3 regions of the Pseudoalteromonas sp. TB41 genome follow, and region 2 is predicted to be linked to each of the others. Evidence: predicted binding sites of a transcription regulator. Region 2 holds the regulator's gene; each other region holds the start of a gene.
The links. Region 2 encodes sigma-54, which starts transcription at its own class of promoters, with help from an activator protein. Its sites were predicted from a motif close to GTTGGCACGNNNNTNGNNT; they were not measured.

Region 1 (10,948 bases), on a different contig from region 2:
CTTCAGATTTCATTATTTATTCAGTTACCACGTTGTAGCCATCGGCTTTAAGGGCTGTAATTGCTTTGGTGACCGTTTGTTTTTTTACTAAAATATAGTCGGTATCATATGTGGATATCGAAAAAATGGACACGCCGGCTCTGGCTAATACGCCTGACAGGTTTGCCATAATGCCAGTTAACGAAAACCCTAAAGGACCTATTACTTCCAGTGCTTGCCAATTAGATTCAGTGTCTTGGCTATCAATAATAAAGTCGACAGGGCAAACAACTGACAGTTCATCATGCGTTTTTGAGATAAAAAATAACGGTTGCTTTAACAGCGCAGGCGGTATGTCAGCATCAAGGGCTAAACTATGAATAGATAACACGGTGCTGTGTAATTGTAATGTTTGTTTTGACATTAAACGTATCGCCAGCAGCAAAATAATAGCTTTATAGTATAGAGTATTGAAGCTAAATTAAAGGCTCAAGTTTAGGCAGTGCTATATTTTTATTAGCTAAAAAATAATTGTCCACAATTTCTGTGGATAAGCTTGGGGGTTGTGAGGTATAAATAGCCTAACCAGTTAATTATTAAATAAAAAATGGCTAGGCTATAAAAAGGGCATGTTAATTACAGGCCTTAATTAAGCGCTTCTACTTGCGCCGCCTGAATGGCTGTTAAAGCAATGGTATACACAATATCGTCAACTAATGCGCCACGGCTTAAGTCGTTAACAGGTTTGCGCATCCCTTGTAACATAGGACCAATACTGATCAAATCGGCACTTCGTTGCACTGCTTTGTAGGTGGTATTACCCGTATTTAAATCAGGGAAAATAAACACGGTTGCTTTACCGGCAACCGGGCTATCTGGCGCTTTTTTAATAGCTACACTTTCCATAATGGCCGCATCGTATTGCAATGGCCCATCGATAATGAGATCTGGGCGCTTTTGTTGGGCAATTTTTGTTGCTTCGCGGACTTTTTCTACATCAGCGCCACTGCCCGAATTACCCGTGCTGTAACTTATCATTGCTACACGAGGTTCTATGCCAAATGCGGCAGCAGAATCGGCAGATTGAATTGCAATATCGGCTAGTTGTTCAGCATTAGGATCAGGGTTAATAGCACAGTCACCATAAACAAGCACTTGATCAGGCAATAACATAAAAAACACTGATGAGACTAATGATGAACCCGGTGCGGTTTTAATCAACTGTAAAGGCGGGCGAATAGTATTGGCCGTGGTATTGACTGCCCCTGAAACCAGCCCATCGACTTTCCCTTGTTCTAGCATCATGGTGCCCAGTACCACGTTATCTTGCAGTTGTTCCTTTGCAATAACGTCAGTTAAGCCTTTGTTTTTACGAATCTCAACCATAGGTGCCACGTAGTCGTTAATAATACTAGTTGGCTCTATTACAGTCACATGCTCGTTCAGTTCAATCCCTTGTTGCTCCGCAATGCGTAATATTTCATCGCGATCGCCAAGTAAAATTGTTTTAGCTATGCCGCGTTGGCCACAAATAGCAGCGGCTTTAATGGTACGAGGCTCGTTACCCTCAGGCAACACAATCGTTTTATCCGCTTTACGGGCTTTATCGGTTAATAAATACCTAAAGGCAGGGGGGGATAACTTGCGGGTTTTCCCCACACTTTTTGCTAATGTGTCCAGCCAATCAGAATCGATATGTGCAGCGTTATGATCTTTTACTTTTTCTATGCGTTGTTCATCGTCGCTAGGCACTTCTAGGTTAAAGTTATGCAGCAATAAAGAAGTGCGCCAGGTATCGCCCTCGGTTGCCAAAATTGGCAGACCAGTTTGCATAGCTTGTTCGCATAGCGCCATAATGCGCGGCTCAGGTTCAAAACCACCGGTAAGTAAAATTGCACCTAGTTTTGTGCCATTCATGGCCGATAAGCAAGCTGCAACGAGTATATCTGAGCGATCGCCTGGGGTTACCAATAACGCACCTGGCGTAAAATAATTTAAAATATTGGATACCGTGCGGGCACAAAATGTAATTCGTCTGAGTCGGCGGTGCACCATATCGCCTTCGTTGATAATAGTGGCTTTTAAATAGGCACTTAAATCTTTAACACGTGGGGCAACCAGTTCAAAATCCCACGGAATAGTGCCGAGTAACATAAACGGGTTTTTTCTAAAAATAGGTAAAGAAGCTAAGCGGTTTAATTCGTTATCAAGCGCTTCTGGCTTATAGGTATCGACTAAATCGGCGCGAGCTCGACCTTCCTCATCAAGGGGGGCGTTTACTTTATTAAAAATACAGCCAAGCACGCGAGGGTGGTCAATGCCACCATAGTTGCCAGCGGCTATTTCAAGTCGGTCTTCAATTTGAGTAATGTTGTAATTGCCAGGGGTAAGTACAAAAACGATATCCGCCCCTAAAGTTTGTGCGATTTCGCGATTTACTCTCCCCGCATACGGTTGGCGACGAGTAGGCACCATGCCTTCAATAATAGCCACTTCATCATCGTTAATTTTACTTTGAAAACGCTCTACAATTTCTTCTAGCAGGTCATCGCCTTTGCCATCGCCAATCATTTGCTCGGCGTAATCCAGCGCAAATGACGTGGGTGGATCAATAGGTGAGCCTTGGGTAACAATTTGTGTTGACTTTTCTGGGCCTGTTTCACCCGCGCGTGGTTGGGCTATAGGTTTAAAAAAATTAACTTTAACAGTTTTTTGTTCCAGCGCCCTTACCAAACCCACCGATACTGAGGTTAAACCAACCCCAGTAGAAACGGGGATCAACATAATACGACGAGCCATATTATAACTCCTTGGTGATGTTTGCGGCATCAAGTGCGATCACCCATTCTTCGTTAGTGGGCATAACAACCGCTTTGCTACGTGAATCAGCTGTACTAATTAACCCAGCTTGGCCAAAACGTGCGTCAAGGTTTGCTTGTGGGTCTAAATTAATACCTAAAAAGGCCAATTGTTTAAGTACTTTATCACGGATAATATCGGAATTTTCGCCAATACCGCCGGTAAAAATAACTGCGTCTAGCTGTTGCAGCGGGACCATGTAAGCGGCTATTTGTTTTGCGAGGCGGTAACAAAACATATTAAGAGCCAGCATAGCTTGCTGGTTGCCTGCAATAGCTGCTTCTTCTATGGTGCGACAATCGTTAGACAACTCGCTTATGCCTAATAAACCACTTTTTTGATTGAGTAAGTCATCAATTTGCTGAGCAGTGTAATCGAGTTGCGTGGTCAAAAAGTTAAATAGGCCCGGATCAATGTCGCCACAGCGCGTACCCATAATAAGCCCTTCAAGCGGGGTTAACCCCATACTGGTATCAACACTTTTGCCATTTTTAATCGCACACACTGAACAGCCGTTTCCTAAGTGGGCGCTAATAAAGTTACTGTTTTCAATAGGAAGTGCCAACAACTTCGCAGTTTGTCCTGCCACATAAAAATGGCTGGTGCCATGAAAACCATAGCGCCTAACACCAAAGTCTTTATAAAGCTGATAAGGAAGGGCATAAAGATAAGCGACTTCATCCATCGTTTGATGAAATGCCGTGTCGAACACGGCTACTTGCGGTAAATTTTTAAATGATGCTTGCGCTGATGAAATACCCAGTAAGTTAGCGTGGCCATGCAAAGGTGCTAGCGTAGCTGATTGCGTGATACCTGCAATAACGCGTTCGTCAATTAATACTGATTGGGTAAAATGCTCACCACCATGCACAACACGATGACCAACAGCAACTAGTTGCTCATCAAGATTGTGATCTTTTATTAAATCAACCAGCGTATCAATGGCATGCGCGTGTGCCTGATTAGCAGCAAGTTTAATGGTGGTCTTTTCTCCCTTAAATTTATATTTTATTGAGGGAGCATCTGCACCTAGGCGCTCAGCTAAACCTGAAATAATGTCTTTTCCTGTGTTTGCATCAATAATTGCAAACTTTAAACTTGAGCTTCCACAATTAAGTACCAAAACATGGTTTGGTTTTTTTGGGAGAGTTGGCATAGATTCATTTTCCATTTAAATATTAATCAGTACACTTGGTTGATATATAAGCATTGTAAGCTTAAATGGGTGTAGACTAAAGTGTAGTTGACTTTATTAAAAGGGCTTTGTGGAATTCTTTCTATAATTTATGCTTTTTGTGAGTTTTACTAATGAAATTAAGCATTTTTACCGATAAAGTGAGAGTTGTGTTACACTTTTATAAACAAGATGCTTTTACAAGTGTTAAATGCCGTGATTGTGAGGATTTATAATGCAAAAAAGTGTGATATCACAAGTTCAATTAGGGCGCGCTTATGCTAAAACATGGCCTATGCGTAAAGAGGTCGCGCCATTATTTGCCGAGTTTAAAGTGATCAGAGCAACCGAGCTTGCGATTACAGTAATGCCTATTTTAGCCATGCTAACTTTGTTTTTTCAGCTTAATTATTTAGGCCCTGATTTTTTACCTCAAGCTATTGCCAGTAGTCTATTTTTTATCTCCTTGCCGTTACAAGGGCTTTTATGGCTAGGTAAACGTGCGCAAACAGAATTAGAACCCGCTATGCTGCAATGGTACAACGAGTTGTTTACAAAAATGATCGCCAACGGTTACGACGCACAAATGGGGAAAAACAAGCCCCGCTATTTGGAGCTTGCTGAATTGTTAAAAGACATGTTTGATAAAATGGATAAAACCTTTACTAAAGAGCAGTTTTAACAAACTGGCTAATATAAAATGACAAGGTAACCTTATGATGCTGTTTTTGTTCAAGTGCCTGCCAATGCTCGGGTCTGAACTTCCATGCAAAGGGTGTCATCATTATTAAATTTCTTACGTCGCTAAATGTGAGTGACATTTGCTCTGTAATGAGCTGTTGCGATGATTGTTTAAAGCCTGTTGGCGTAGCAACTTCAGTATGTTCATTTACCGTATTATAGATATATTTCTTCAACTCTTTGAGGTGCATAGGCCCAGGGCTTGCCACCACTAAACAGCCATCCTCTTTCACAAGGCGAGAAAGTTCATCGTCAAACAAAGGTGCAAACACGCTAATTAACACATCAGCAAGGTGATCATTAAAGGGCGCGTGGCTTATTGATGCCACGCTAAATTGACATTGTTTGTATCGTTTTGCTGCGTATTTTACCGCCGACTTAGATATATCAACACCATACACAGTAGCTTGCGTGTTATTTGCTATAGCATGGGTGTAAAACCCCTCGCCACACCCTAAATCAATCACTATATTTGCATTGAGCGGTTTGACTAAATTAGCTAAGGCTGTCTGTAAAAATGCATAATGGCCTTGCTCTAAAAAAGAACGCCTTGCTTGTACCATTTCTAAAGAGTCACCGGGCTGTTTAGAGTTTTTATTTTGCACGGGGAGTAAGTTTACATAGCCTTCTTTGGCAAAATCAAAGCTGTGGTTATTATCACAGCGTAATGTTTTTTCATTAAGTGCCAATGGAAGTTTGCAAATAGGGCAATGGTAATGAAGACTCATGAGCCTAAATAGTCCTTATCAAAAAAAGTTTTTACCCAGTGCGGGCGATAGGTGATCATAACAGTTATTGCCATACCGTTTAGCATTGCTTCAGGAAACGCTAAAATAGGACTGAGATAAATGTAGTTTTCTGTTAGCTGATGCCAATTATATTCGCCAATTGCGTAATAAAAAACACCCCCGAGTATAATGTTAACGCAAGCAACGACACCAGCCGTTAAAAAGCTACAAACAAATATATAGATAAAAAAGTGCCGCGCTAAGTAGTGGTAACAAAGCATAAATACAAAGTAGCTTAATAATACTGGAAAAAACGCACTTATTAGTAATTTTACCGCAATCAGCTCGAATGCTACTTGTCCAAAAGCAGTTAGCAGAGCTGTTGCTAATACACAACTTAAAATAGCCAGACGCCAGCCTAAAATCAGTGTAACAGCAGTAATGCCCAATATATGAAGATCAAGACCAGGTAAAATACCGGCTTTTATACGCCATAGTAAAGCGAGCACCAGCGCGCAGGCAAAAACGCCGGTTTGCCTAGCTGGCGTATTAAATAAATTGGCGTATGTTGATTTATTAACACTTAAAAAGCCAATAACAATAACACCAATCCACAGTAATGCCTGTAATTGCACGCTTAGCATAATCGTTAATTAAACTCAGACCAAATAGGGGCATGATCTGAAGGCTTATCGATAGCACGTAATTCGTAATCTATACCGGTGTCGATACAGCGAGCTGCTAAGTCATGCGTTGCCAGAACCACATCAATCCTTAGTCCACGATTATCAACAAAACCCTTAGAGCGGTAATCAAACCACGAGTATTGATCGTTAGTTTCTGGGTTTTGCTCTCTAAAGGTGTCTTTAAAGCCCCAGTTTAATAACGTTGCTAGCCATTCACGCTCAACGGGTTGAAATGAACATTTTCCGGTTTTTAACCAGCGTTTTGCGTTTACCTCACCAATACCAATATCTAAATCGGTTGGAGAGATATTAATATCGCCCATTACAATTACATCTTGATCAGGCGTGTAATGACTATTTAGGTGAGTCATTAAGTCTTGATAAAATTGACGTTTATAAGGGAATTTAGTTTCGTGGTTGATGTTATCGCCTTGCGGGAAGTAGCCATTCATGACATGCAGTTCACGGCCATTTTCTTGCTCTACGGTAACGCTGATCATTCGCTTTTGCGACTCATCTGTGTCGGTGGTAAAGCCTTTTAATACCGACTTAGGCTCTTTTTTGCATAACATTGCCACACCGTAATGCGCTTTTTGTCCATGAAAATAAACGTGATAACCCATTTTTTGTACATCGTCTAGCGGAAACGCTTCATCGTGCACTTTGATCTCTTGAAGACCAATAATATCTGGCTGGTGTTTATCAATAATAGCTTGTAACTGATGTAGGCGAGCACGCAGGCCATTGATATTAAAAGAAATGACTTTCATAAAGTTTACCTTCAAATTTATTTTCATTGTTAGCCAAATTGTATCAGTATTTGGAGCGACATAACATGATTGAAACGAGAAAATAGCTGCACAAATGTTGATCAATTTTTGCTTAATGTTTAAACATTGTAAATGCAATATTAAATAATAAAATAAATAAAATATTCAATTGATATGTTAAAAGTTGTCTATATAATGCGCAAAAATCGTTTGTTTAACTCGTTCAAATAGGACCACCTGATGAAAACTCAATTACTTTTAGCCGCCTCTCTTTTTGTTTCTGTAACTGCTACTGCGCAAAGCAATACGTATTACAGCCAAGACAACAAATTAGAGTCTAATTTATGTGTTGTAAGCGCTAATGAGGGGTTTTCGGCTGCTCGTAAAATGGCAGCAAAGCACGGTGTATATTTATCGCGTTATTCAAAAAGTATCCTATGTAACGGTCAAGACATCCGTGACATTGCAAAAAAAGAAGCAGCAACGCAATCAGTTGTGTCTAAAGTAGAAGTATTTGCAAAAGATTCACACCAAGAAACACAGTTATGTATGACTGCATTAAAGCAAGGCTTACAACCAGTACGTAAGCAAATTGGTAACTTAAATTCATTAAAGTGTAATGGCCAAAGCGTTACTGATTTTGTTAAGCGTTACCAAAACGCTGCAATCTAAATTACCGTATTAGATATAAATAGCTCGGTTCTTACCGAGCTTTTTTTTTGCAAAAATTACCAGAGTAGCTTGCAAAAATTGCATTATTAAATATCGTAATAGAAGTTGCTCTTGGTTAATTGTTTGATTTTAATAGTTTATTTTCTTGGCATCGTATTTGTATTACTAGATTTGAAATTTATTAATACAAGGATACGTCTGATGAAAAAATTAACGATAGCTTCTACTGTTTTAGCCGCATTGAGTTTAGCCGCTTGTTCTTCAAATCAAGGTTTAGAAAAAATCGACAGTGATTTTGCAAGCTTAGATAACGACAGCGATGGCTTTATTTCTAAAACAGAAGCCGACGATGATAGTATTTGGCAGCACTTTTCAAATATAGATACAAATATGGATAATCAAATAAGCCGTAATGAATATGATGCTTATATGCAGCTAAATGCTGGGAAAGTTGCTACAGATAGTGAAGTGAGTGAGTCTGCATTTAAGGCTGATATTGCGAAGTTTGATAAAATAGAAAATGACTTTAAAAGCTTAGATAATGATAGCAACGGTTTTATTTCAGTTTCTGAAGCTGACGATGATGATATTTCAAATCATTTTGGCTACATGGACAGCAATAAAGATAAACGAGTAAGTAAAAAAGAGTTTAATAGCTATATCCAAAAGCATGGTGATTCTGTTGCAGAGGACGATGCGCTTGAGCAGTTTAAAAATAGCTAAATTTCATTATTAAATACACTTGATACCAAGCCAGTGTTTTTCACTGGCTTTTTTATACCTATAAAATGTTATTTTATTAATATGTTTTCCTAGTTTGCCGTTGTTCTGTCATAATAGATGGCTGTGTGTGTTTATTAACTTTAGAGTGATTATGGTTGGTCGGCGAATTAGTGATGAACAATTAATTGAAATCATTGAAGCGGCGATTTTTGTGGCAGGCAAACCCGTATCAAAACGTCATCTTAAGGACACGGTTTTAAACGACTTAGCAATTTCTATGGCGCGCATTAATGATGCTGTAGAGGCCATTCAAGTTCACTATCAGACGCGTGGAATACGTTTGGTTGAGGTAGGCAGTGGCTATCGTTTTCAAGCGTGCAGTAGTTTAAGCCCATGGTTGAGTAATTTATGGCAAGAACGTGCCCCTAAATACTCGAGAGCTTTACTCGAAACCCTGTCGTTAATTGCATACAAGCAACCCATTACCCGTGGTGAAATTGAGCAAGTGCGGGGTGTAGCAACTGGCTCAAATATTATTAAAACTCTGCTTGAAAGAGAGTGGATTAAAGTAGTTGGGCATAAAGAAGTACCCGGTAAACCGGCACTTTATGCAACGACTAAACAATTTTTAGATTATTTTTCGATAACGGGACTTCATGATTTACCCGCATTGCCAGAGCAACAGCAAAGTAAAATTACCCAGTTATTAAGTGATCCTTCTGTGAGAGAACCATCCGAATGAGTATACAAGGTGAAAAGTTACAAAAAGTCCTAGCCCGTGCAGGCGTAGGCTCACGCCGTGAAATGGAAAAATACATTGATGCAAATCGTGTGAGTGTAAACGGTAAAGTAGCTAAGTTAGGCGACAGGGTTGAAGAAACCGATTTAATTCGTGTTGACGGCCATACCGTTAAAATAGAAGAAAAAGCAGACAGAATTTGTCGTGTAATTATGTATAACAAACCAGAGGGTGAGTTAAGTACGCGTAAAGACCCTGAAGGCCGTAGAACCGTTTTTGACCGCTTACCTCGTATTGATGGCGATCGCTGGATAGCAGTAGGCCGATTAGACGTTAATACCTCAGGCCTAATGCTGTTTACCAATGACGGTGAATTGGCAAACCGCTTAATGCACCCAAGCTATGAAGTTGAACGCGAATATTCAGCACGTGTATTTGGTGAAGTCACTGACGAAACAATGAAAAACTTACTACGTGGCGTAGAACTTGAAGATGGCCCCGCAAAGTTCACTGGTATCAAGCCTATGGGCGGTGAAGGTATTAATCGTTGGTATAATGTAACGCTTAACGAAGGTCGTAACCGTGAAGTGCGTCGTTTATGGCAATCACAAGATGTGGAAGTATCACGTCTTATTCGTATTCGTTACGGTAAATTAGAGCTTGATAAGCGTGTACCGCAAGGTGGCTGGATTGAGTATGATTTAGATACGGTTAACTATTTACGTAAAACAGTAAAGCTTGGCAAAGAAACACAAACTAAGCTGTCGGTTATTCCTGAAAAGCGTAAAGACAAGCGCGCTAAAATAAACCAAATTCGCAAGGCGGTTAAAAAGCACAATCAACGTGTAAAACCGACTAAACGTAAGTAAATACGCTACTAGCTACTAATAAAATAATAAAGCCGCTTTTTATAGCGGCTTTTTTACGTTTAAAACTAAATATTACTTTTTAGCTTGTGCGTCTAACGATTGGCCATTGATATTTTTTGAGTCGTCGCTCATTAAATACAGGTAAGTTGGCATTAAATCTTCAGGTGTTGCTAGTAAATCACGGTTTTCACCTGGGAATGCACTTGCACGCATTGATGTACGGGTTGCGCCTGGGTTAATACAGTTAACACGGATTGGCGTTTTTTCAACTTCACACGCCCATGTTTGCATCATACCTTCTACTGCAAATTTAGAAATTGCATAAGGTCCCCAAAACTCTCTTCCTTTACGACCGACACCCGATGAGGTAAATACCACTGAGGCACTTTTTGATTTACGCATAACAGGGAATAGCGCTTTAGTGATCATCGCTTGTGCAGTGACGTTTACTTTCATGACGTTTTCGAATGTTGATGAACAAAAATGCTCTAACGGCCCTAAAGTACCTAAAATACCCGCGTTATTTAATAGTCCATCAAGGCGGCCAAATTGACTTTCGATCGTTGCGGCTAAATCACGATAGTTCTGCTTAGTTGCACCTTTTAAGTCCATAGGCACAATCGCTGGCTGTGGGTAGCCTGCATTGACGATTTCGTCATACACACATTCTAGTTTATTAGTTGTTTTTCCTAATAAAATAACGGTTGCACCATGTTTAGCATAGGTAATAGCTGCGACACGGCCGATACCATCACCTGCGCCTGTGATCAAAATTACTTTGTCTTTAAGTGCGTTTTCAGTTGCTTGATAGGTATGCATAAAAGTACCAATGTTTAAATTTTTTTTGATTTTAACATAGCAAATCGACAAGTAATCGAATTTATTACAAATTTAGGTGGCGAAACTAGAAAGTTTACGTTAAGTTTAACTGGTCTAATGTCTCATTAATATACTAGCTACATTATTTTAACTTAATTACACTGACTATAAACACACTATAAAAATAAG
Region 2 (10,948 bases):
GCTGCGCTTGAGCACCCAGTGCCATTAGTGCCAAACTTAAAGTTAAAATACACTGAGCTTGAATTAAACGGCTCAACAGTGCTTGAAGACACATTTAGTTTTAACGGTACTGATTATATTGTTGGCACTGATGTTAATTCAGTGACTGACTTATCGCACATTGATTATATTTTTTACTACGAGATTTTTGATAACGATTTAATCTCAATTGATTTAGGTCTTAATGCTAAGCAGTTTGATGGTGAGCTTGTTGTAACAGGTACATCACAACAAGGTGGCGCTAACTTTACTGAAATCGAAGAGTTCTCTGGTGTTGTGCCGTTAGTATATGGACGTTTTGAAGCGGGTTTACCATTTAGTGGTTTAAGTGTTTTTGCTGAAGGCAGCTTTTTAGCCATAGATGACAGTAAAGTACAAGATTACCAAATGGGTATTGCTTGGGAGTTTATTGATAACCTAGCGGTTGATGTTGCGGTTAAAGCGGGCTACCGCTCTATGGTTTTAGAACTTGATGATGTCGATGATATTAATACTGATATTGATGCATCGGGTCCGTTTGCCGGTATTCAGGTTCACTTTTAATTAAAGTATTATTTTGAGCCACCTTGTGTGGCTCTTATTTTTAAAAGCTAACACACGCTTTAGTCATCTCTGTTTGCTATTTTAAAGAATGCCAAACTAATTCAAACTCCCCTTCAAATGCTGAACCAATTAACTGTTTGTACACCTTGTTAATCGGGTAGTTCATTAATCTAAATAGTTCATCACCTGTTTGAGTAAACTTATAATAGCTAAGCACCAAATCGTTACTTTTTGCTTTTAAGGTTAGTTTTTGTGATAAAAAGGATAGGGTGAACTCTTGTCCTACTTTTAATGCCGCTGACTCTATTTCTTTACGATACAGCAAGTTTAAATCCATTAAAGTTAGTACGTCTGGAAAGCTCACGCCGCTTTTACCTATGCTTAATGACACTTTATTGCCTTTACCTAGTAAATCAAATAATGAGGGTTTTTTGTAATACCCCAAGAATATTAGGTGGCTGCTATCCTTTTCGTTATATCCAGAAATAGACACGCACTTTCTTAATGAATCGGCTTCGCGCTGGGTCATGTGCTTAAGTGTTTGTAAACTTTTAATAGAAAAAGTACCTGGGCTAATGGTTTCGCCAGTAAAAATTTTTGCCCACAACACTTGCATAGATTGATTTGAGGTATCTTCACATAAGGCTATAAAGTGCTCCACCCAATCAGCATCGGGCTGCTTAGCGCAAGCAACATCAGGACAAAACTCCATTGCTAAGGCTAAAATAGTCTCAATATTTTGTTGCTGTTTAATCAGTAGTAAGTCTTGTCGTTTTTGAGCACGCGCTAAAATTGAATGCTCGCTATTAATACTATAAAGCGATTTGGCTTTACCTTGAGGATTATAGGTTTTTTCATCAATGGCAGGCGTATTGCTCACTTTTGTGACCGAGTAACCTAGCAGTGACTCAATAATATTGGCAAGTTTAATCCTGGCTTGTGCGGTTTTGACTGTCATGGCTTTCCATTATTGCTTGTGCATCACTGAGTTGAGCGACCGTTTTTAGGTTATTTAATCCTAGGGTCACTATATTACCTAATATATTTTCAGCAGATATAGCAACGTACCCAGAAATAAGCGGCATCGTTGCTTGTCCTTCTATATGCCACGTGACGGTTTTTGTGTGCGGGCTAAATAGTAATTTGCTAGTGATAATATGCTCTTGATTAAATAACACACTAAATACAACTTCATTATCGCTTAATGACGATATTGTCATTTCGCCTTTGCCCCATTTACCTTCCCAAGATTGGTAGGCTCCTGCGCCAGAGCTCGGTTCTCCAATATTAAACTTAATATTAGGGTCTATTTGTTGCCACGGCGACCATTTATACCACTGGGTAAAGTCCTCCACTAATGACTTTATTACGGGAGCGCGTGCATTAATTTTTATACTTTTTTGCACATGATAATTTTGTGGTAACAATAATCCAACGACAACAAAAACCAGAAGCAATATGATTGAAAACTGCATTATTTTTTTAAGTAGTTTAATAGGTATTCCTCATCTATTTTAATTTACAGCGTCTATCAATTATTAATTATTTAATAGTTTAACGAAGTCACGGTTGCTTTTGATCTATTTTATCTACCTTGTATTATTCCAAAAGCAGACATTAGCCGTAATAAGTTTAGATGATTTATTAGTTTTAGTAATGCAATAAAGGTAAACAATTTTTAATCAGCGCTTTCATTTTGTGCTATATCAACGGGGATGTCGATAGGGTATAATTCGCGCCTTTTGTTATTGAACGGCCAATTTTATGAGCACATTAAAAGCTGAACGCGCCTTATTCTCATACCCCAAGTATTGGGCTGAGTGTTATGGCACAGCTCCATTTTTACCAACAACACGCGAAGAAATGGACGCGCTTGGCTGGGATAGCTGCGATATTATTATTATTAGCGGTGATGCTTATGTAGACCATCCTAGTTTTGGGATGGCCGTAATTGGCCGAGTGCTAGAAGCGCAAGGTTTTAGAGTGGGTATTATTGCTCAACCAGATTGGAACTCTAAAGATGCGTTTATGGCATTGGGTAAGCCTAACTTATTTTTTGGTATTACAGCCGGTAATATGGACTCGATGATCAATCGTTACACCGCTGAAAAACGAATGCGCCATGATGACGCATACACACCAGGAAATGTCGGCGGTAAACGCCCAGATCGCGCAGTGATCATTTATTCACAACGCTGTCGTGAAGCCTACAAAGATGTGCCATTAGTGTTAGGGGGCATTGAAGCCAGTCTGCGCCGTATTGCTCATTATGATTACTGGCAAGAAAAAGTACGTCGTAGCGTATTATTTGACGCTAAAGGCGATATTTTAATTTATGGTAATGCCGAACGCCCGTTAGTTGAAGTAGCGCATCGTATCGCTGCCGGTGAAACCATCGATACCATACAGGATGTTAGAGGCACGGCAGTTATTCGTAAAGAGCCTTTACCTGGTTGGCGTGGCAGTGACTCAACAGCCATTGATAAAATTGGTAAAATAGACCCTATTCCTAATCCTTATGGCGCGGATGATGTGGGCTGTGCTAAATCAGAATTTAAGCAAGCCGGCATCGATTTACAAGCAGAAGCTGCAAAACCAATTACCATCCAGCCTGCTCGTCCTAAGCCGTGGGAAAAAACTTACGTTAAACTGCCGGCATTTGAGCAGGTTAGCGTTAATAAGCCTTTGTATGCCCATGCATCACGTATTTTACATCAAGAAACCAACCCAGGTTGTGCAAGGGCGTTATTTCAGCGTCATGGCGATCGTTCTATTTGGGTGAATCCGCCGGCTTATCCGCTTGAAACTCAGGAAATGGATGACGTGTTTGGTTTACCTTACCAGCGTATACCACATCCAAGTTATGGCGATGATAAAATCCCTGCTTACGATATGATTAAAACGTCGGTAAATATTATGCGCGGCTGTTTTGGCGGCTGTTCGTTTTGTTCTATTACCGAGCATGAGGGGCGCATAATACAAAGCCGTTCTCAAGAATCGATTATCGAAGAAATTGAACAAATTAGAGATAAAGTGCCGGGCTTTACTGGGGTTATCTCTGATTTAGGTGGGCCAACTGCAAATATGTACAAACTGCGTTGTACCAGTAAAAAAGCAGAGAGTACGTGCCGTCGCTTGTCGTGTGTGTATCCTGATATTTGTAAGCATATGGATACCGATCACACACCCACTATCGACTTATATAAAAAGGCGCGTGAGGTTAAAGGGATCAAAAAGATCTTAATTGCTTCGGGCGTGCGTTATGACCTTGCAGTACGTGATCCTCGTTACGTTAAAGAGCTAGTAACCCATCATGTTGGTGGATATTTAAAAATAGCACCTGAACACACAGAAGATGGCCCATTATCAAAAATGATGAAACCAGGTATGGGCGCCTATGATGAATTTAAAGCGTTATTTGATAAGTACTCAAAAGAAGCGGGTAAAAAGCAGTATTTAATTCCATACTTTATTTCTGCTCACCCGGGGACTAAAGATGAAGACATGGTAAACATGGCTTTATGGTTGAAATCGAATGATTTTAAGCTTGATCAGGTACAAAATTTTTATCCATCACCGATGGCCAACGCAACCACCATTTACCACACAGAAATGAACTCGCTACGTAATATTAAAAATAATACGGAGCAAGTACCTGTGCCTAAGGGAGCGCGCCAACGTCGTTTGCATAAAGCGATTTTACGCTATCACGATCCTGCCGGTTGGCCAATGATCCGCGAAGCCCTGCGTAACATGGGCAAAGCCAAGCTTATTGGTAAAGGGCCTAACTGTTTAGTCCCTGAAGAAGGACGAGATGAAAGACAAACCAAAGGCGGAAAAGGTAACAAGGGCGGTCGTCCTGCGCTTACTCGTCATACTGGCTTTAGCCAGTTTAAAAAAGCCAACACTAAACCTAAGGTAGGTGGTAATCGCCAGCGCGCTAAGTAGCCTTAACTTATGTAAAGTAACTATCGGCTTAAACAAAAACACCGCGTATTGATGCGGTGTTTTTGTTTAAAAACGTTTATAAAAAGATTAAATCAATAACCAAGTCGCAGTACCTAAGAAGGCAAATATACCAACAATATCAGTTACCGTGGTTAGTACCACACTGCCTGCAAGTGCTGGATCTATTTTCATTTTTTTAAGCAATAGTGGGATACTAGCACCCGCAATACCTGCTGCAACTAAATTCATAAACATAGCAAACGCTAAAACACCACCGAGTTTGAAATCCCATTGCCAAAGCGCAACAACACCGGCAATTAGGATAGACCAAACCATACCGTTAATCGCACCGATAGCGAGTTCTTTTAATAATAAAAAACGTTGGTTAGTTTGGTTGATATGACCCACCGCGATACCGCGAATAACCAAAGTTAAGGTTTGGCTGCCTGCAACCCCACCCATTGACGGGACAATGCCATTGAGCACAGCAAGAATTGGTAATATAGCTAAGGTGTTTTCAAAAAAGCTCGCCACAATTGCAGCCAGCAATGCAGTTAGTAAGTTTACACCCAGCCAAATTGAGCGCTTTTTAGAGCTTTTCAACACAGGTGCAAAGGTATCTTCTTCATCATCTAAACCCGCTAAACCCAGTAAACTGTGCTCAGCGTCTTCACGTATAACATCAACGATATCATCAATGGTGATCCGCCCAAGCAAGTGTGCGTTGTCATCAACAACCGGTGCCGATATCCAATTATGACGCTCAAACAATTGTGCAACTTCGCTCTCATCCATTGAAATAGGAATAGACTCACAGTCTTCATCCATTAAATCATGAACAATTTTTTCAGGGGGGTTGGTTAATAAAGTGCTCAGCGATAGGGCGCCTAAAAAGCAGTTATTTTCATCAACCACATATAAGTCATCTGTACCCTCAGGTAATTCGCCGCGTAAGCGAATATAACGCAGTACCACATCTAGAGTCACATCGGGGCGAATAGTAACGGTATCGATATTCATCAATGCGCCAGCAGAGCGCTCTTGATACGATAAAGCCTGCGTTGCACGTTCTCTATCTTGAATATCCATAGCGCTAACAACATCTTTATAAACGGTGTCAGGTAGGCTACGTAGTACTTCCCCTAAGTCATCATGGCCCATGTCTTCGGTTGCAGCAGCAATGTGCTCGGGTGCCATTTGCGCAATAATGCCCAAACGTACATCTTCAGAAAGCTCTTCAAGCACATCACCTTGTACATCAGGATCAACGAGCTGCCAGAGCATACGGCGAATTTTATGCGGGGATGATTCTAAAAGAAGTGCGGTATCACAAGGCGCCGTCTTTGCCAGCATGCGTCTAACTTGAACAAATTGACCACTATTTAGTGACTTAGTCACCTGTTTTAGTTGTTGTAGTGGAATATCTTGTTCTAAAGCTTCAGGCATTGGCGTCCTTAATTAAATTGTATTACATGCTGGAAGGGTATAAATGCTATTCAATTTTAGTTTATCTTACTTTATGTGAGCAAACTAACTCAACCACTATTAACCTAAGCTTAGGATGATGAGTTAATAATGAACTTTTTTATTCTTGCTCATTAAATCGTTGGTCGATGAGTTCACCTATTGCGCTAAGTGCAGGCTCAGCGTCGGGGCCTTCGCATACCACCTTAACTTCTTTGCCTTGGCTGCTTTCGAGTAACATAAGTGCCAGCACGCTATCGCCAGCGGCTTGTTTGTCATCTTGAAATAAAGTGATTGTGGCATCAAATTGCACAGAAAGCTGAGCTAATACTGTCGCCGCTCTAGCGTGTAATCCTAATTTGTTTTTTATTAAAAATGTATTTTCTAACCGCATGACATGTTCTCGCAAGCTTTGATTTTATTCTTGTTCTCGATGGCGAATTTTTACATTAGGATGACTCATTGCAAAGCTTTCACCAATGGTTTGCGCTAAATAAACAGAGCGGTGTTGCCCACCGGTACAGCCAATTGCAATGGTTAAGTAGCTGCGGTTATTTCGTTCTAAATGCGGCAGCCATGTTTGCACAAATGTTTGAATTTGCCATGTAAATTTTTGCACTATGCTGTGACTTGCTAGGTAGTCTTTTACTGGTTGATCCAGCCCCGTAAGTGGCTTAAGTTCAGGCTCCCAATGCGGGTTTGGTAAAAAACGGGCATCGAATACGTAATCTGCTTCTTTAGGGATGCCGTGTTTAAAACCAAATGACTCAAAGGTAATGATCAGTTGTTTATCTTTTTTTCCGAGTATTTTTTCACGAATAGATTCAGCAAGCTGATGCACACTTAAATCTGTGGTATCAATCATATAATCAGCACGATTAATCAATACATCAAGCAGTTGTTTTTCTTTTTTTATGGCTAAATCAAGCGGCAAAGAATCAATAGATAAAGGGTGGAGACGTCGCGTTTCTGAAAAACGTTTTATTAATGTTTGATCGTCACTGTCTAAATAAAATACCGTTGGTTTAGTAAAACCAGGTAAATATTCGAGTATTTCATTAAATTGCTGTTGCTCTTTAGGTAGATTACGCACATCAACACTCACAGCAATTTTATTATAACTGTCGGAAACGCTGCGCACTAATGATGGTAATAAATTAAGAGGAATATTGTCTACACAATAATAACCTAAGTCTTCCACAACGCGTAACGCCACAGATTTACCTGACCCTGAGCGACCGCTTATAATTATTAATTCCATTTATCACCTTTCTTTATTACTACGATTGACTGACGATAACCTGATATAGTTCGCTATCCGATTTGGCGGCGCGTAACTGTTTACAAAATTCTTTATCATTGAGCTTATCAGCAATCGTGGCTAGCATCTTCAAATGCTGCTGATTATCGCCATCGGGAACAATTAACGCGACAAAAATGTCAACCGGTCGGTTATCAATCGCATCAAAATTAATAGCTGTTTCGCTCACTAAAATCAAAGCAAGGGGCTCTTGAGCTCCACTCATGCGACCATGTGGAATAGCAATGCCTCGGCCAATGCCTGTACTTCCAAGCTTTTCTCTTGCAGTTAATGCATTAAGAATATCTTGTTGTGTTAAATAGGGCAGCTTATTGTGAGCCAATTCACTGATAAATTCTAAAATTCTTTTTTTACTATTAAAAAGGACCGCAGCTTTACTGCAGTCCTGACAGATAAGTGAGCTTAGTTTCATAGTGTTAGTGTCGAGCAAGTTTCTCTTTGTGTTTAATTACTTGACGATCTAGCTTGTCAATGAGCGAGTCTATAGCGGCATACATATCTTGATGCTCAGTAGAGGCAAAAATCTCAGCGCCACTAACATGAACGGTTGCTTCAGCTTTTTGGTTTAGTTTTTCTACATCGAGAATAACGTGCACATTCGTTATGTGATCAGTGTGCCTCTGTAACTTCGAAAATTTACTATTTACGTAGTCTCTAAGCGAGTCGGTAATATCTACATGGCGACCAGTTAAATTCAGTTGCATAAACATTTTCCTCTTTGTTGTACGCCTTAAATCAAACTTTTACGTTGATTAGACGGGGGAATAGCTAGAGATTCGCGATATTTTGCAATGGTTCTCCTCGCTACTTTAATTCCTTGCTCTGCCAATATATCTGCAATTTTACTATCACTCAATGGTTTAGCTGAGTTTTCTGCAGCGATTAATTTTTTAATTAATGCACGTATTGCTGTTGATGAACATTCGCCACCATTTTCAGTACTTACATGGCTTGAAAAGAAATATTTAAGCTCAAAAATGCCACGTGGTGTATGCATGTATTTTTGCGTAGTAACACGCGATATAGTCGACTCGTGCATTTCCACCATTTCAGCCACATCGTTAAGCACCATAGGCTTCATAGCCTCAGGACCGTGTTCAAAAAAGGCCTGTTGCTGTTGCACAATACAGTTGGTTACTTTAAGTAGCGTGTCATTTCTACTTTCTAAGCTTTTTATAAACCATTTAGCCTCTTGTAAGTGCGAGCGAATAAACTGGCTATCACCACTTGATTTAACCGTACGCGACATAGCTGCATATTGGCTATTTACTCTGATCTTAGGCATGCTATCTGGGTTTAATTCAACTACCCAACGACCTTTAACTTTTTTAACCGACACATCAGGAATAACGTATTCAGACTCTTCTCTAACAATAGTGTCTGCCGGTTTTGGGCTGAGCGTATGAATCAACGTCATGATTTCTTTTAGCTCATCTTCTTTAAGCTTTGTTTTTTTCATCAACGTGCGATAGTCACGTGCAGCAAGTAAATCAATATGATCGGTTAAGATCATTTTTGTTTCGTTTAAAAAAGGTGTGTCTTTATCAAATTGATTTAGCTGAATACACAAGCACTCTTGTAAACTACGCGCGGCTATTCCCACTGGATCAAATAGTTGAATACGCTTTAATACCGCTTCTATTTCGTCAAGTTCAACTTCATCTTCGCCGTCGTTTTCTTGGTTAAAGCTTTCTAATATTTCTTCACAGCTAAGGGTTAGAATCCCTGAGTCGTCCACAGCTTCTACAATTGCAATAGCTATCGCTTCATCGGTAGGACTAAACGGCGTCAGTTGAAGTTGCCACATTAAATACTCATGCAGCGTTTCAGTCGAAGAGCCTTGATAAATAGATTCATCTTCTGGCATTGGGCCCGATGAAGAGGCAGGCGCAGCGCTCATATATTCATCCCAAGTAACATCCATAGCCATATCATCGCTAATGGTGTCTTTGGTCATTGCTTCGCCGCTATCTTGCTCATACTCGCTAGGTTTATCGTCAGCTGAGGCACTTAGCGTTAAGTCATCGTTATCGGCTTTTTGTTCGTTTTTACCTGCAGTGTCTTCGCTGTAATCATGTTCTTCAACTTCAAGCAAGGGGTTGCTATCGAGTGCTTCTTGAATTTCTTGCTGGAGATCCAATGTACTGAGTTGCAATAAGCGAATTGCTTGTTGCAACTGTGGAGTCATTGTAAGTTGCTGGCCCATGCGCAGCTGTAATGATTGCCTCATGTATCTCTAACAATCCTTTTAAATTACGGTCTGTTGACCTTTACGGATTAAAATTTGTTCAAACTAGGGGCGGTTTAATTGCGGCGCGAGGTTTGTAACCTAGTGGGCTAAGTCAAAACCGAGCAACAAAGAGTAAATCGTCCCTAGGCAGAACCCGAAGGGCAGCGCCTGTTTGGCATTGATGCTGCGTTATCGCCTATTTATGGGGAATACCACACCACATAGGCTCTGCCTTGCCTAAATACCAAACAGACTGCTGCAAATTCAACCTTGAAAGGTCAACAGACCTAAGTATAATTAATCTTAGCAGATGCTTAGTGGAATAACACACATATTAGAGCTTGAACTGCTCGCCCAAATAAACATCGCGTACTGTTTTATCGTTTAATACGTATTCAGGAGTGCCTGATGCAATTAACTCCCCATGAGAAACTATGTAGGCTTTTTCACAAACATCAAGTGTTTCGCGCACGTTATGGTCTGTAATAAGTACGCCAATGCCACGGTTTTTAAGATGCTCTATAATCTTTTTAATATCTAATACTGAGATAGGATCAACCCCCGCAAAGGGTTCGTCTAAAAGGATAAATTTAGGGTTTGCTGCTAACGCGCGAGCAATTTCAACGCGGCGACGTTCACCACCTGATAAGGCCATACCTTGGCTGTCGCGGATATGCTGAATACTAAATTCATCAAGTAAATTATTTAAGGTATCTTCGCGTTGTTGTTTATTTAATTCTTTACGTGTTTCTAAGATAGCCATTAAGTTTTGATAAACAGTCAGCTTTCTAAAAATAGACGACTCCTGCGGTAAATAACCAATCCCTAAACGCGCTCGGCTGTGCATCGGTAATAAAGTAATATCTTTATCATCAATTGATATTTTGCCTTTATCGCTAGGGACAAGGCCTACAATCATATAAAAAGTGGTGGTTTTACCTGCACCATTAGGGCCAAGTAACCCCACAATACTGCCAGCTTCAACCTCTAGGCCAACGTTTTTTACAACTTCACGACCTTTGTAGCTTTTAGCTAATAGCTCTGCTTTTAATGTGCTCATGGTTGGCCTTTATCATCTTCTTTTTTATTTTCAACAGGGACTAAAATAGTGTGTACACGGTCTGTTGAGTTTTCGTCTTTTTCTGCGCTAATTAACTGCTGCTCGATATCGTAAGTGATACTTTTAGCTGTTATTTTTTGACCTGCTTGAGCAATGCTTGCATCGCCGATTAAGGTTAAAAAACGCAGCGATACATCGTAACGCACTTCATTAGCACTGGCACTCATTATGGTGCCATCAGCTTGTGTTTCTTCAAAATATGCAGGGCTGCCTGTGGCAATTAATAACTGTTTGTTATCGCCTAGGTCATCGCGTTTGTGCACTTCTAAACGGTCAGCTGTGA
Region 3 (10,948 bases), on a different contig from region 2:
CGGCGGTTACGCTGTAAATGCTCAATAATATTGTTCAAAATCATTTGGACTTTATTGTATTTATTTGTGCGCTCCTTGCTGAGCGCTTTTTACCTTTAGTAAGTTGGTATCACCCTAACCACATACTCTCTGCTATTTTTAGCGCTATAAGCCAGCGTATTTATAAAAAAACAGACACCAAGCAATATCATTATTTAGCAGCCTCAATGGCAAGTACGCTTATACTTAGTACTGTGCTTATTATTGTAGTTTTACTGCTTCAGCTTGCCTTTTACCCCGAGCTGTTATCAGGTCTTATTTTATATTTATGCCTAGAAAACAGTAGCCTGAATAAAAAAGCGATACGCATAGCTAGGCTAGTCAAAAAAAATCAAAAATCGACAGCACGCGAATTATTAAAGCCACTAGTAGCCCGTGAAGTTAATGCACTTTCAAGCCCCGGGATCATTAAAGCCATTATGGAAAGTGTCATACTTAGAACGGCGCGTCATTACTTTGTGGTAATTTTCATATTTTTAGTATTGGGCCCCGTCGCCGCTCTCGCCTATCGTTTAATCACTTTAATTCAACAGGCGTGGCGAAGTGATATAGCCCCAAACAGCTCTTTTTTGATGCCGCTTAAACTGGTTCTTTTTATTGTTGAGTACATTCCCATACGTTTACTCGCGCTGACAATTGCCTCACTAAAGGCCAGTAAAAAAAGCATGCATTATATTAAGCATTATGGCCGACACTTCTATCAAACCAATACAGGCTGGTTACTTAGTGTGTGCTCTGCATCTTTGGGGGTACAACTTGGTGGGCCTGCTATTTATAATACACAGCGTTTTAATAAAATGCGTGTCGGTGTAGAGCGTCTTCCCAACGCCGATGACATACCACAACTACTCAATACACTTAACCAAACTCGCTTTTTTTGGCTTCTGATTATTATTAGCGTTGAAATTATTAAGGCTGTTCTCGTTTTTAAGTTCGCATAAAAAAACCAGCCGTAGCTGGTTTTTATAATGTCCGCAGTTTTAAGCTACGGTGATATTTGCAAATTTGCGTTTACCTACTTGGTAAATAGCCGTTGTGCCTTTTACAATTTCCAATTTGGTATCTGTAATTTTGTCTTCGCCGTTTAGCTTTACAGCACCTTGTTTGATCATCCTCATGGCTTCTGAGGTACTCGCCACTAAGCCCGCTTCTTTAAGTAAGTTAGCGATTAAAATTGACTCTTCATCAATATTAACTGTCAGCTCAGGGATTTCATCTGGCAAGGCTTTTTTCTGAAAACGCTGGATGAAGTCATCATGAGCAGCTTGCGCATCAGCTTCACTGTGAAAACGCGCAATTAGCTCTTTAGCTAATTCAATTTTAATATCGCGCGGGTTAGTACCCTGCTCTACACGCTGTTTTTGCGCTGCAATTTGCTCGATAGAAAGGCTACTTAACAAATCGTAGTAACGCCACATAAGTACGTCACTAATTGACATGATTTTACCGAACATATCTGAAGGCGTATCAGTAATACCAATATAATTACCGAGTGACTTCGACATTTTCTGAACGCCGTCAGTTCCCTCAAGTAAAGGCATCATTAATACTGTTTGTGGTTTTTGACCTTCATCTTTTTGCAGCTCACGACCCATTAATAGGTTAAAACGCTGATCGGTGCCGCCTAGCTCAACATCTGACTCTAATGCGACTGAATCCCAGCCTTGCACCAGTGGATACAAAAACTCATGAATCGCAATCGATTGACCGCCAGCATAGCGCTTTTTAAAATCATCACGCTCAAGCATACGCGCCACAGTTTGACGCGCGGCTAATTTTATCATCCCCGCAGCGCCTAATTTCTCCATCCATGTAGAGTTAAAAGCGACGGTTGTTTTAGCCGGGTCTAAAATTTTGAACACCTGCTCTTTATAGGTTTCGGCGTTGGCAAGCACGTCATCACGTGTAAGTGGTTTACGGGTCACATTTTTGCCCGTTGGATCGCCAATCATACCGGTAAAATCACCAATTAAAAAAATAACCTCATGACCTAAATCTTGAAAGGTTTTCATTTTATTAATGAGTACAGTGTGACCTAGGTGTAAATCTGGAGCCGTAGGATCAAAACCAGCTTTAATTTTTAGCTTTTTCCCCGACTTTAATTTTTCAACCAACTCATCTTCAATTAATATCTCTTCTGCACCGCGTTTTATCTCTGCTAGAGCGGTTTGTAAATCCACTGTGTGTTACTCCAAAAAATTCTGACAACGAAGGGGGTGTAATATGCTCACGGTTTATTGCTAGCGCGTTATCACAAAGCAAATAAAACTATTTAGCTAACATAACAAATTTCCACCTAATTAGAACAACTTTTTTAACTAATCGCAGCACCAACTAAAATGCAGGGTGTACGTTCTAAAAGGGGATATAAACGAGCGATTAATAATACGCCAAAAGTGTTTATCACAAACTAAAAACAGTTTACAAATTAATCACTTCTCGTAATTAAACCGTTTTATAAGCTAATTTAACATTATGATGAAAAAGCAAAGTATCCAAGAATATAAAATAGTGTAACAGTTCAACTTTAAACACAAACAGCCTGAATACCCTATGATTTTAGCCTAATTTAACTCGAGTTTAAATCTACAAAATACTAGTATTCACAGATTATTCGTTATATCCTGCAATATAACCTATTTATTATCTTGACAGCAGAAAAAGGCACGTTATGGTTCACGTGGTTAACACGCTCCCCAAAAAACACAAAATGCTTATTCTAGGTTTGGTTTCTGCTATTGTTGCCTTAGCCTTTCTTCCTTCTGAAAAAGCCACTGCATCCAAAGACAATAGTGAAAACACACTAGAAATTGGTAAGCGCTATGAATTACAAATTAAAGTAGGTGAGAACGAAAAACTCACTGACCTTAATTCAGAGCAGGCAGCACAAAAACTTCCAGAATATGATTTTGTCGATCACCAAGTTAAAAATGGTGACAACTTAGCGATTATTTTTAAGCGTGCCGGTTTTTCTGCGCAAACGCTGCATAAACTTGTAAACACCAACGCTGAAACACGTAAGCTAACTAAAATTCACCCAGGTGAAACGTTAAGCTTTGCTACCGCCGAAGACGGTTCATTAGCTCAATTACGCTACGTTATTTCTAAAACGGATACGCTATTCGTCACACTTAATGACGAAGGCCAATACGACACCTCAATTGACAGCAAAGAAATAGAAACACTGAGCAAAACAGCCGGTGGGGAAATTTCAAGTAGCTTTTGGACCTCTGCAATTGCAGCAGGTTTAAGTGAACGCCAAATCATGAACTTTGCCGATATATTTGGTTGGGACGTCGATTTTGCTAACGACATTCGCAAGGGTGATGAATTTGGCTTAATTTATGAGTCTCATTTTGTTGACGGTGAGTTTATTGGCACCGGTAAAATTATTGCCGCTGAATTTATAAACCAAGGTGAGCGTTACACCGCTATTCGTCACACAGACGGTAACTTTTACACCCCTGAAGGCCGTAGTATGAAAAAAGCCTTTTTGCGTGCGCCTGTTAATTTCAAATATATTAGTTCAAGCTTTAACCCTCGCCGCCTACACCCTGTTACAGGACAAGTGAAAGCACATCGCGGCATTGATTACGCTGCACGCACAGGCACGCCAGTTGTATCATCGGGTAATGGTAAAGTAATTAAAGCAGGCTATAGCAAATATAATGGTAATTACGTATTTATTAGCCATGGTACTCAATATGTTACTAAGTACTTACACCTTAACAAGCGCTTAGTCAGAACAGGGCAAAAGGTAAAACAGGGAGAAAAAATAGGTACTGTTGGCTCAACTGGTCGTGTAACCGGTGCGCATTTACATTATGAGTTTTTGGTTAACGGCGTTCACCGTAACCCTAAAACCGTAAAACTACCTAAGTCTGAACCATTACCTCGTTCAGAGCTTGCTAAATTTAAGCCTATTGCTGATAACTTTATCGCGCAACTAGAGCGTAATCGTGAGCTACAACTAGCACTTAGATAACCACTTCACTGATTAAATAAAAAAGCCTTTGTTGGGGTTACCCGCAAAGGCTTTTTTGTGTGTGATATTTAAGTTTCAATCTTAATTTACAAGTACATAAATTAGCTGCACAACCAAAGATATCATGACTAATGGCCAAATATACTTGCTGTATTTGGTAGCACCCTCTAGCCCCATTTTACTTTGGTACTTTTCTAGCAAAGGAATAATGATCACCAAAGCAATCACTAAGCTAATTAAAATGACAAATATATTCATATCAACACCTTTGTATTATACCAATTCGTTTAAATAATATTGAAACGGGTATTAACTTACGGCAAAGCGCAGCCTTTCGCGCTAATATATAACTCATACCAATGCTCTCGACTTAAGTTAATATTAATTGCATCACTCGATGCCTTAATACGATCTACATTAGTTGTGCCTATAATTGGCTGAATCGATGCAGGATGGCGAAGTAGCCATGCCAATACAATAGCTTCTGCACTTGTGCCATATAAAACGGCAAGCTTACTAACTAAAATACTCGTGTTTACATCCGCTTGTGACGCTTTTGATAGGTCACCGCCTGAGTATAAACCTTGGCACAAACTGCCCCAACTCTGAATTTGAATGTCATGCTCACGACAATACTCAACACACCCTGGGGTAAAGTTAATATCTTTACCATCGGCATTACCTACATAAATGCCCTCATCAACCCACTGATGTTTTTGTAAACTGGCCTCTATTTGATTTGCCACAATTGGCATATCTAAAGCGCGCTGCAAAAACCTTATTTGATGTTGAGACATATTAGAAACTGCAAAATGACGCACTTTGCCACTTTCTTTTAAACAGCTAAATATTTGCGCAACTTCCTCCACCTCCATTAATGGATCGGGGCGATGCAACATAAGCACATCTAAGTAGTCGGTATTTAATCGTTTAAGTGAGCCCTCAACAGAACGCTCAATCCAATCAGCAGAAAAATCATAACGCTGCGGGTTTTTCTCATCAGCAAAGCGAATACCACACTTAGACTGAATATACATTTGTTCTCTGAGCTCAGGACGCTCAGCCAACGCTTTACCAAAAACGTGCTCAGCTTTGCCTAAGGTATAAATATCAGCGTGATCAAAAAAGTTAATCCCGCTTTCAAATGCTGCGTCTATGCATGAATGAGCTTGCTTTAAGTGCCCACTGTTGATGGCGTCTTTATTCCAAGCACCTCCTAAACCCATACAACCAAATACAAGCTTACTAACCTTGGGTAAATATTTTGCCAGCGGAGTGTGTAACATTTGACAGCCCTTTTAAAAAATGAAGAGTGATTACTTTAAACAAAAAACCCTATACAAGAAACCGCTTAATCTAAAACATTAAATTTTAGGCAAAAAAAAGCGCAGTAAACTGCGCTAATGGTTGGATTAAATATTACTAGCCAACAAGTGCTAATAAAATACCTGCAGCAACAGCACTTCCCAGTACGCCAGCTACATTAGGCCCCATGGCATGCATCAGTAAAAAGTTGTGCGGGTTATTTTCAAGACCGACTTTATTAACTACACGAGCCGCCATAGGAACAGCCGATACACCCGCTGCACCAATTAATGGATTAATTGGGGTTTTTGAAATTTTATTTAAGCCTTTTGCCATAAATACACCTGAGGCCGTACCAATAGCAAACGCCATTGCGCCCAGCACTAAAATACCAATGGTTTCCACTGTTAAGAACTGCTCGGCAGCAAGCTTAGAGCCTACCGCTAGTCCTAGAAATATGGTGGTTATATTAATAATTTCGTTTTGAGCACTGTTACTTAGCCTATCGACCACACCCGACTCACGCATTAAGTTACCTAAACAAAACATACCAACCAGTGGAATGGCGGCTGGTAAAAAGAGCGCAGTTAAAGTGAGTACCATCAGCGGAAAAATAATTTTTTCCTTTTTTGATACTTTACGCAGTTCTGGCATTTGAATTTTACGTTCTTCAGGCGTTGTAAACGCACGCATGATAGGCGGCTGAATAATAGGAACCAACGCCATGTACGAGTACGCAGCCACTGCTATAGCACCTAATAAATCAGGTGCCAGCTTTGACGCTAAAAAGATAGCGGTTGGCCCATCAGCGCCACCAATAATGGCAATTGCTGACGCATCTTGTAAACTAAACTCAAACCCTGGAATAAAGTTAAGTAAAATAGCCCCAAATAAGGTAGCAAAAATACCAAACTGCGCCGCAGCACCTAATAACAACATACGCGGATTTGCAATTAAGGCACTAAAGTCAGTGAGCGCGCCCACTCCCATAAATATTAATAACGGAAAAATTCCGGTATCAATACCTACATAGTAAACATAATAAAGTAAGCCACCAGGGTCAGATAAGCCCGCCACAGGAATATTAGTTAAAATAGCCCCAAAACCAATGGGCAGTAATAGTAGCGGCTCAAAGTTTTTAACTATAGCTAAAAATAATAACAAACAACCAACGGCAATCATGATCAGCCCAGGAAATGTAAAGTTAGCAATGCCTGTGGCATGCCAGAGGTTTAAAATACCATCCATCCTCTAATTACTCCTTAAGCTAATGCAATCATTGCATCGCCGGTTGACACTGAATCACCTTCAGAGACAAGCACGTCTGCAATTGTACCGGTATGCATGGCGCGTACTTCGGTTTCCATTTTCATGGCTTCCATAATAATCACCACATCACCTTCATTTACTACCTGACCTGGCTTTACTTTAATTTTAAAGATATTACCGGCAAGTGGCGCATTAAGAGTTTCACCTGAAGCAACTGATGCCGACTGTGGAATATGCTCAGAGTCTTTTAGCGTCACCTCTTTAAGCTCACCGCCTTGAGCAACCACGACATCGTATACTTTGCCATCTACTTTAACGCTGTATTGCTCAGCCTTAACGCCTTTATTGTTTGCCGCTGATTTTTCAGGTGCTTTATTGGAGCTATCATCAGCGCTAGGAACAGGTTCAAATGCGTCAGGGTTATTGCGGTTTTTAATAAACTTCAAACCAATTTGTGGGAATAAGGCATACGTGAGCACATCATCAATTTGCTCATCAGCAAGCGTTAAGCCTTGCTCTTGCGCAAGTTTACTTAATTCAGCCTCAAGCGTTTCAAGTTCAGGTTTGATCACATCTGCAGGGCGACAGGTAATTGCTTCGCTGCCATCAAGTACACGCTCTTGAAGCTCTTTATTCATTGGTGCAGGTGTTGAACCATACTCACCTTTTAATACGCCAGCAGTTTCTTTGGTAATGGTTTTATAACGCTCACCAGTGAGTACATTTAATACCGCTTGAGTACCAACAATTTGTGAGGTAGGTGTAACGAGTGGAATAAAGCCTAAATCTTCACGTACTCGTGGAATTTCAAGTAATACTTCGTTTAGTTTATCAGCAGCGCCTTGCTCTTTAAGCTGATTTTCCATGTTAGTTAACATACCACCTGGCACTTGGGCTAATAAAATTCGGCCATCAACACCTTTTAAACTGCCTTCAAACGCAGCGTACTTTTTACGTACGTCTCTAAAGTAAGCTGCAATTTCTTCAAGGTGGTTTAAATCAAGCCCAGTATCACGCTCAGTACCTTCCACGATTGCAGCAATTGTTTCAGTTGCTGAATGACCATAAGTCATACTCATAGACGATACAGCCGTATCGAGCATATCAATACCGGCATCAATCGCTTTTTGATACGTTGCGGTACTTAAACCCGTTGTTGCATGACATTGCATGGCAATAGGAATTGAAACCGTTTCTTTTAAGCCTTTAATCAGTTTTTCTGCATCGTAAGGCTTAAGCAATCCCGCCATATCTTTAATACAAATTGAATGACAACCTAATTCTTCAAGCTGCTTAGCAAGTGTTAGCCACATATCCAATGTGTGTACTGGGCTTACCGTGTAAGAAATCGTACCTTGGGCATGCGCGCCTACTTTAACCGCCGCTTTTATGGCAGTTTCTAAGTTACGTACATCATTCATGGCATCAAAAATACGAAATACGTCTACGCCATTTTTGTGTGCGCGCTCAACAAACTTTTCAACAACATCATCAGCATAATGGCGATACCCCAATAAGTTTTGACCGCGAAGTAACATTTGCTGGGGTGTATTTGGCATCGCCTTTTTAAGCGCGCGAATACGCTCCCACGGATCTTCGCCTAAATAACGAATACATGAGTCAAAGGTAGCCCCACCCCAAGACTCTATAGACCAATAACCTGCGTCATCAATTTTTTTTGCAATAGGTAACATGTCGTCTAATCGCATGCGGGTAGCTAAAAGCGACTGATGTGCGTCTCGAAGTACGAGTTCTGTTATTTTTAATTTAGCCATGGGTATGCTCCTCTAATTATTATTTGTTTTGTACTGAGCAATGGCAGCACTAATTGCAGCGATGTGCTCATTTGGCACACCTTGAGATTTAAAAGATGGTGTTCTCTGTGATACTTCAAGTTCTGGCTGAGAAAATTTGCTAGCCAGCTTAGACATAACTGTCACTGCACCAATCAATAAAGAAAGAAATACAAACACACCCACCATACCGGTTAGCATTAAATTGCCTGCAGTTGTGAGCAAAGCCCCTATATCCATAATTCTCCCCTGTTCAAAACTGAATACATAAAAAGTCGATTTATTTAAATAAATATTCACCAATAGTAACAAAAACTATTCTTTTGTCTACACATTGTAAATTGGTAAAACCAATTAATCTAAAAGTAACATATCACCAATAAGGTTAACACCACCTAAAATAGCTTATTTAACCTATATATATAGATGTTAAAAATGTTCGTTATAAACAAAGAATATATAAAAACCCTAATATTCTGTAAAAATACATAAAAATATACCTAATGAGCTAATCCACTAAAAACTGCCAAAGCAAATGTTAATTGGTCTTACCAAAATAACGAATGTAAAAACTATTTATTATCTCATCAGACACCACTGTGAATAAGTTACAGATAAAACCGTAAAAATTACCAACCTAATATAAAGCCAAACTCAAAAAATAAATTAAACCATTGATTTAAAACAAAATAAAACATTGGCATATTACTCGCTTATATAAAAACAACACTTTAACACTTAGATGAATCAAGGAGATGACAATGTTACGCTGGACAATTACATTTTTGGTGATCGCACTAATCGCAGCCGTTTTAGGATTTGGTGGTATTGCAGGAGCCGCAGCAGGAATTGCTAAGATCATATTTTTTATCTTTTTAGTTTTACTGGTTATTTCACTTGTCTCTGGCGCTTTACGTGGTAAAAGCCCCAGGTAGATAAGAAACAACGAACTTTTTTAAATTTATATACAAGGAATTACATTATGAAATCATCAACACTTAAAGCAGCAGCTATTGGCCTATTCGCAAGTGCATTTATTATGGGTTGTGAAGACAATCATGCAGAAGAAGCCGGTGAACGCATCGACGAGGCCGTGACAGATGTTCAAAATAAAGTAGAAGATGCCTGTGAAGAAGTAAAAGAAGGTGTCAACGCTGAAGAAACAAATTGCTAATTCAGCCCCCTTTTTAAAAAGCGACCATTCGGTCGCTTTTTTTGTGTTTAGTATTAGTCGCCAAGTTGCTACCCATTAATTATAAACTCTGAACTATTAATTCTTTTTAAGCTGCGCATTTACCACATAGCTTGCTAAAATGATAAAAAATAGCTTTTAAGTATAGATGCATGGTATTTACGACAACCTATAAACTCGATAAACCTTACTTTTATGAATGCTTCGACCAATCGCTGCCTTATAGTAAACGCGCGCAACCTAAATATTTTTTATTAGCACTGCTTGTTGTATTGGGATTATTTGGTATTTATGGTTTAGGAGATCATTACCTAGGTACATTTTTGCTGATGCTAGCCCTACTCGAATGCATCGCCTTTTACTATCGCCGCCCATGGTGGGTTACCAGGCAAATGCTAAGCAGAGCGTCTGGTTCTGAAGTCACTCTCACCTTCGACGAAGACGGAATAAAATCAACCAATCATTACAAAAATTACCAGTTAGCTTGGCACGACATTAACGAAATTATTACTACAGATTGTGGACTATTGTTAAAAAGTAAAAGCGGTATGCAATACATTTCTAAGGCAATACTCGACGAAGAAACGATTGATTTTATAAACAAAAAAGCCACTCAATGAGTGGCTTTTACAAATGTCATAGTTATATTAACTAGCACATTTTATACTATGTTGATTAAGCATTGCCCGGGTTAGGGTTAGACTTTTCAGCTTGTATGCGCATGTAAATTTCTTCACGATGAACTGATACGTCTTTAGGTGCGTTAACACCGATACGAACTTGATTTCCTTTAACACCTAGAACTGTAACGGTTACTTCGTCACCAATCATAAGGGTCTCGCCTACTCTACGAGTTAGTATTAGCATTCTCTTGCTCCCATGTTCCAATAAAATTATAAGATTCCGCACAAACATTTTAATTAAAATTAGACTAAAAAGTAAGTAAAAACTCTCAATCTATTCATTTTCTGTTAAAAATGTCTTATGTAATGCACGAACAGCCAGCTCTAGGTATTTTTCATCTATTAAAACTGAAATTTTGATCTCTGAGGTGGCAACAAGCATCACATCAATGTTTTCTTGTGCTAACGAATCAAAAAATAAACTCGCTACCCCGGAATGAGATTTCATCCCCATACCCACCGCTGACACTTTCGCCACATTGGTCAATCCGTCAATTGCCTGTGCGTCAAATTGCTGTTGCTCAGCCGTTAACAAATCAAGTGCGTTTAAGTAATCATTTAAATGCACAGTAAAAGCATAGTCGACTTTTTCAACTTTATGATTAATTTGATTAATCATATCTATTTCGATGCCATTATCAGCAAAAAGTTTCAAAACTTTTGCAAGATGTTTGGTGCCTTG

Region 1: a site for sigma-54 is predicted at 7,754-7,772, ahead of L641_RS0117020 (EF-hand domain-containing protein). Genes of this name have one in related genera too.
Region 3: a site for sigma-54 is predicted at 9,088-9,106, ahead of L641_RS22810 (DUF1328 family protein). Genes of this name have one in related genera too.

Annotation. Positions count from the first base shown of each region.
Region 1 covers NZ_AUTH01000098.1:31,448-42,395, forward strand. The annotation lists gene L641_RS0116975 (PTS glucose transporter subunit IIA) at 1-13, opposite strand, end outside; gene L641_RS0116980 (ACT domain-containing protein) at 17-403, opposite strand; gene pta (phosphate acetyltransferase) at 625-2,778, opposite strand; gene L641_RS0116990 (acetate kinase) at 2,780-3,994, opposite strand; gene yfbV (terminus macrodomain insulation protein YfbV) at 4,248-4,694, shown strand; gene rlmA (23S rRNA (guanine(745)-N(1))-methyltransferase) at 4,678-5,481, opposite strand; gene L641_RS0117005 (energy-coupling factor ABC transporter permease) at 5,478-6,125, opposite strand; gene xthA (exodeoxyribonuclease III) at 6,131-6,937, opposite strand; gene L641_RS0117015 (hypothetical protein) at 7,178-7,609, shown strand; gene L641_RS0117020 (EF-hand domain-containing protein) at 7,811-8,332, shown strand; gene scpB (SMC-Scp complex subunit ScpB) at 8,484-9,074, shown strand; gene rluB (23S rRNA pseudouridine(2605) synthase RluB) at 9,071-9,940, shown strand; gene L641_RS0117035 (YciK family oxidoreductase) at 10,013-10,759, opposite strand.
Region 2 covers NZ_AUTH01000035.1:9,051-19,998, reverse strand. The annotation lists gene L641_RS0105485 (TIGR04219 family outer membrane beta-barrel protein) at 1-582, shown strand, start outside; gene L641_RS0105480 (TIGR03899 family protein) at 659-1,540, opposite strand; gene L641_RS0105475 (SRPBCC family protein) at 1,509-2,057, opposite strand; gene L641_RS0105470 (YgiQ family radical SAM protein) at 2,347-4,530, shown strand; gene mgtE (magnesium transporter) at 4,618-5,976, opposite strand; gene L641_RS0105460 (HPr family phosphocarrier protein) at 6,116-6,388, opposite strand; gene rapZ (RNase adapter RapZ) at 6,413-7,255, opposite strand; gene ptsN (PTS IIA-like nitrogen regulatory protein PtsN) at 7,275-7,727, opposite strand; gene hpf (ribosome hibernation promoting factor) at 7,732-8,019, opposite strand; gene L641_RS0105440 (RNA polymerase factor sigma-54) at 8,046-9,545, opposite strand; gene lptB (LPS export ABC transporter ATP-binding protein) at 9,880-10,605, opposite strand; gene lptA (lipopolysaccharide transport periplasmic protein LptA) at 10,602-10,948, opposite strand, start outside.
Region 3 covers NZ_AUTH01000026.1:68,639-79,586, reverse strand. The annotation lists gene mtnN (5'-methylthioadenosine/S-adenosylhomocysteine nucleosidase) at 1-17, shown strand, start outside; gene L641_RS0104495 (cobalamin biosynthesis protein) at 18-980, shown strand; gene tyrS (tyrosine--tRNA ligase) at 1,020-2,219, opposite strand; gene L641_RS0104485 (peptidoglycan DD-metalloendopeptidase family protein) at 2,711-4,024, shown strand; gene L641_RS23350 (hypothetical protein) at 4,106-4,282, opposite strand; gene L641_RS0104475 (aldo/keto reductase) at 4,339-5,310, opposite strand; gene L641_RS0104470 (sodium ion-translocating decarboxylase subunit beta) at 5,447-6,577, opposite strand; gene oadA (sodium-extruding oxaloacetate decarboxylase subunit alpha) at 6,592-8,373, opposite strand; gene L641_RS0104460 (OadG family transporter subunit) at 8,386-8,631, opposite strand; gene L641_RS22810 (DUF1328 family protein) at 9,153-9,326, shown strand; gene L641_RS0104450 (hypothetical protein) at 9,374-9,565, shown strand; gene L641_RS0104445 (YcxB family protein) at 9,736-10,203, shown strand; gene csrA (carbon storage regulator CsrA) at 10,259-10,450, opposite strand; gene L641_RS0104435 (aspartate kinase) at 10,541-10,948, opposite strand, start outside.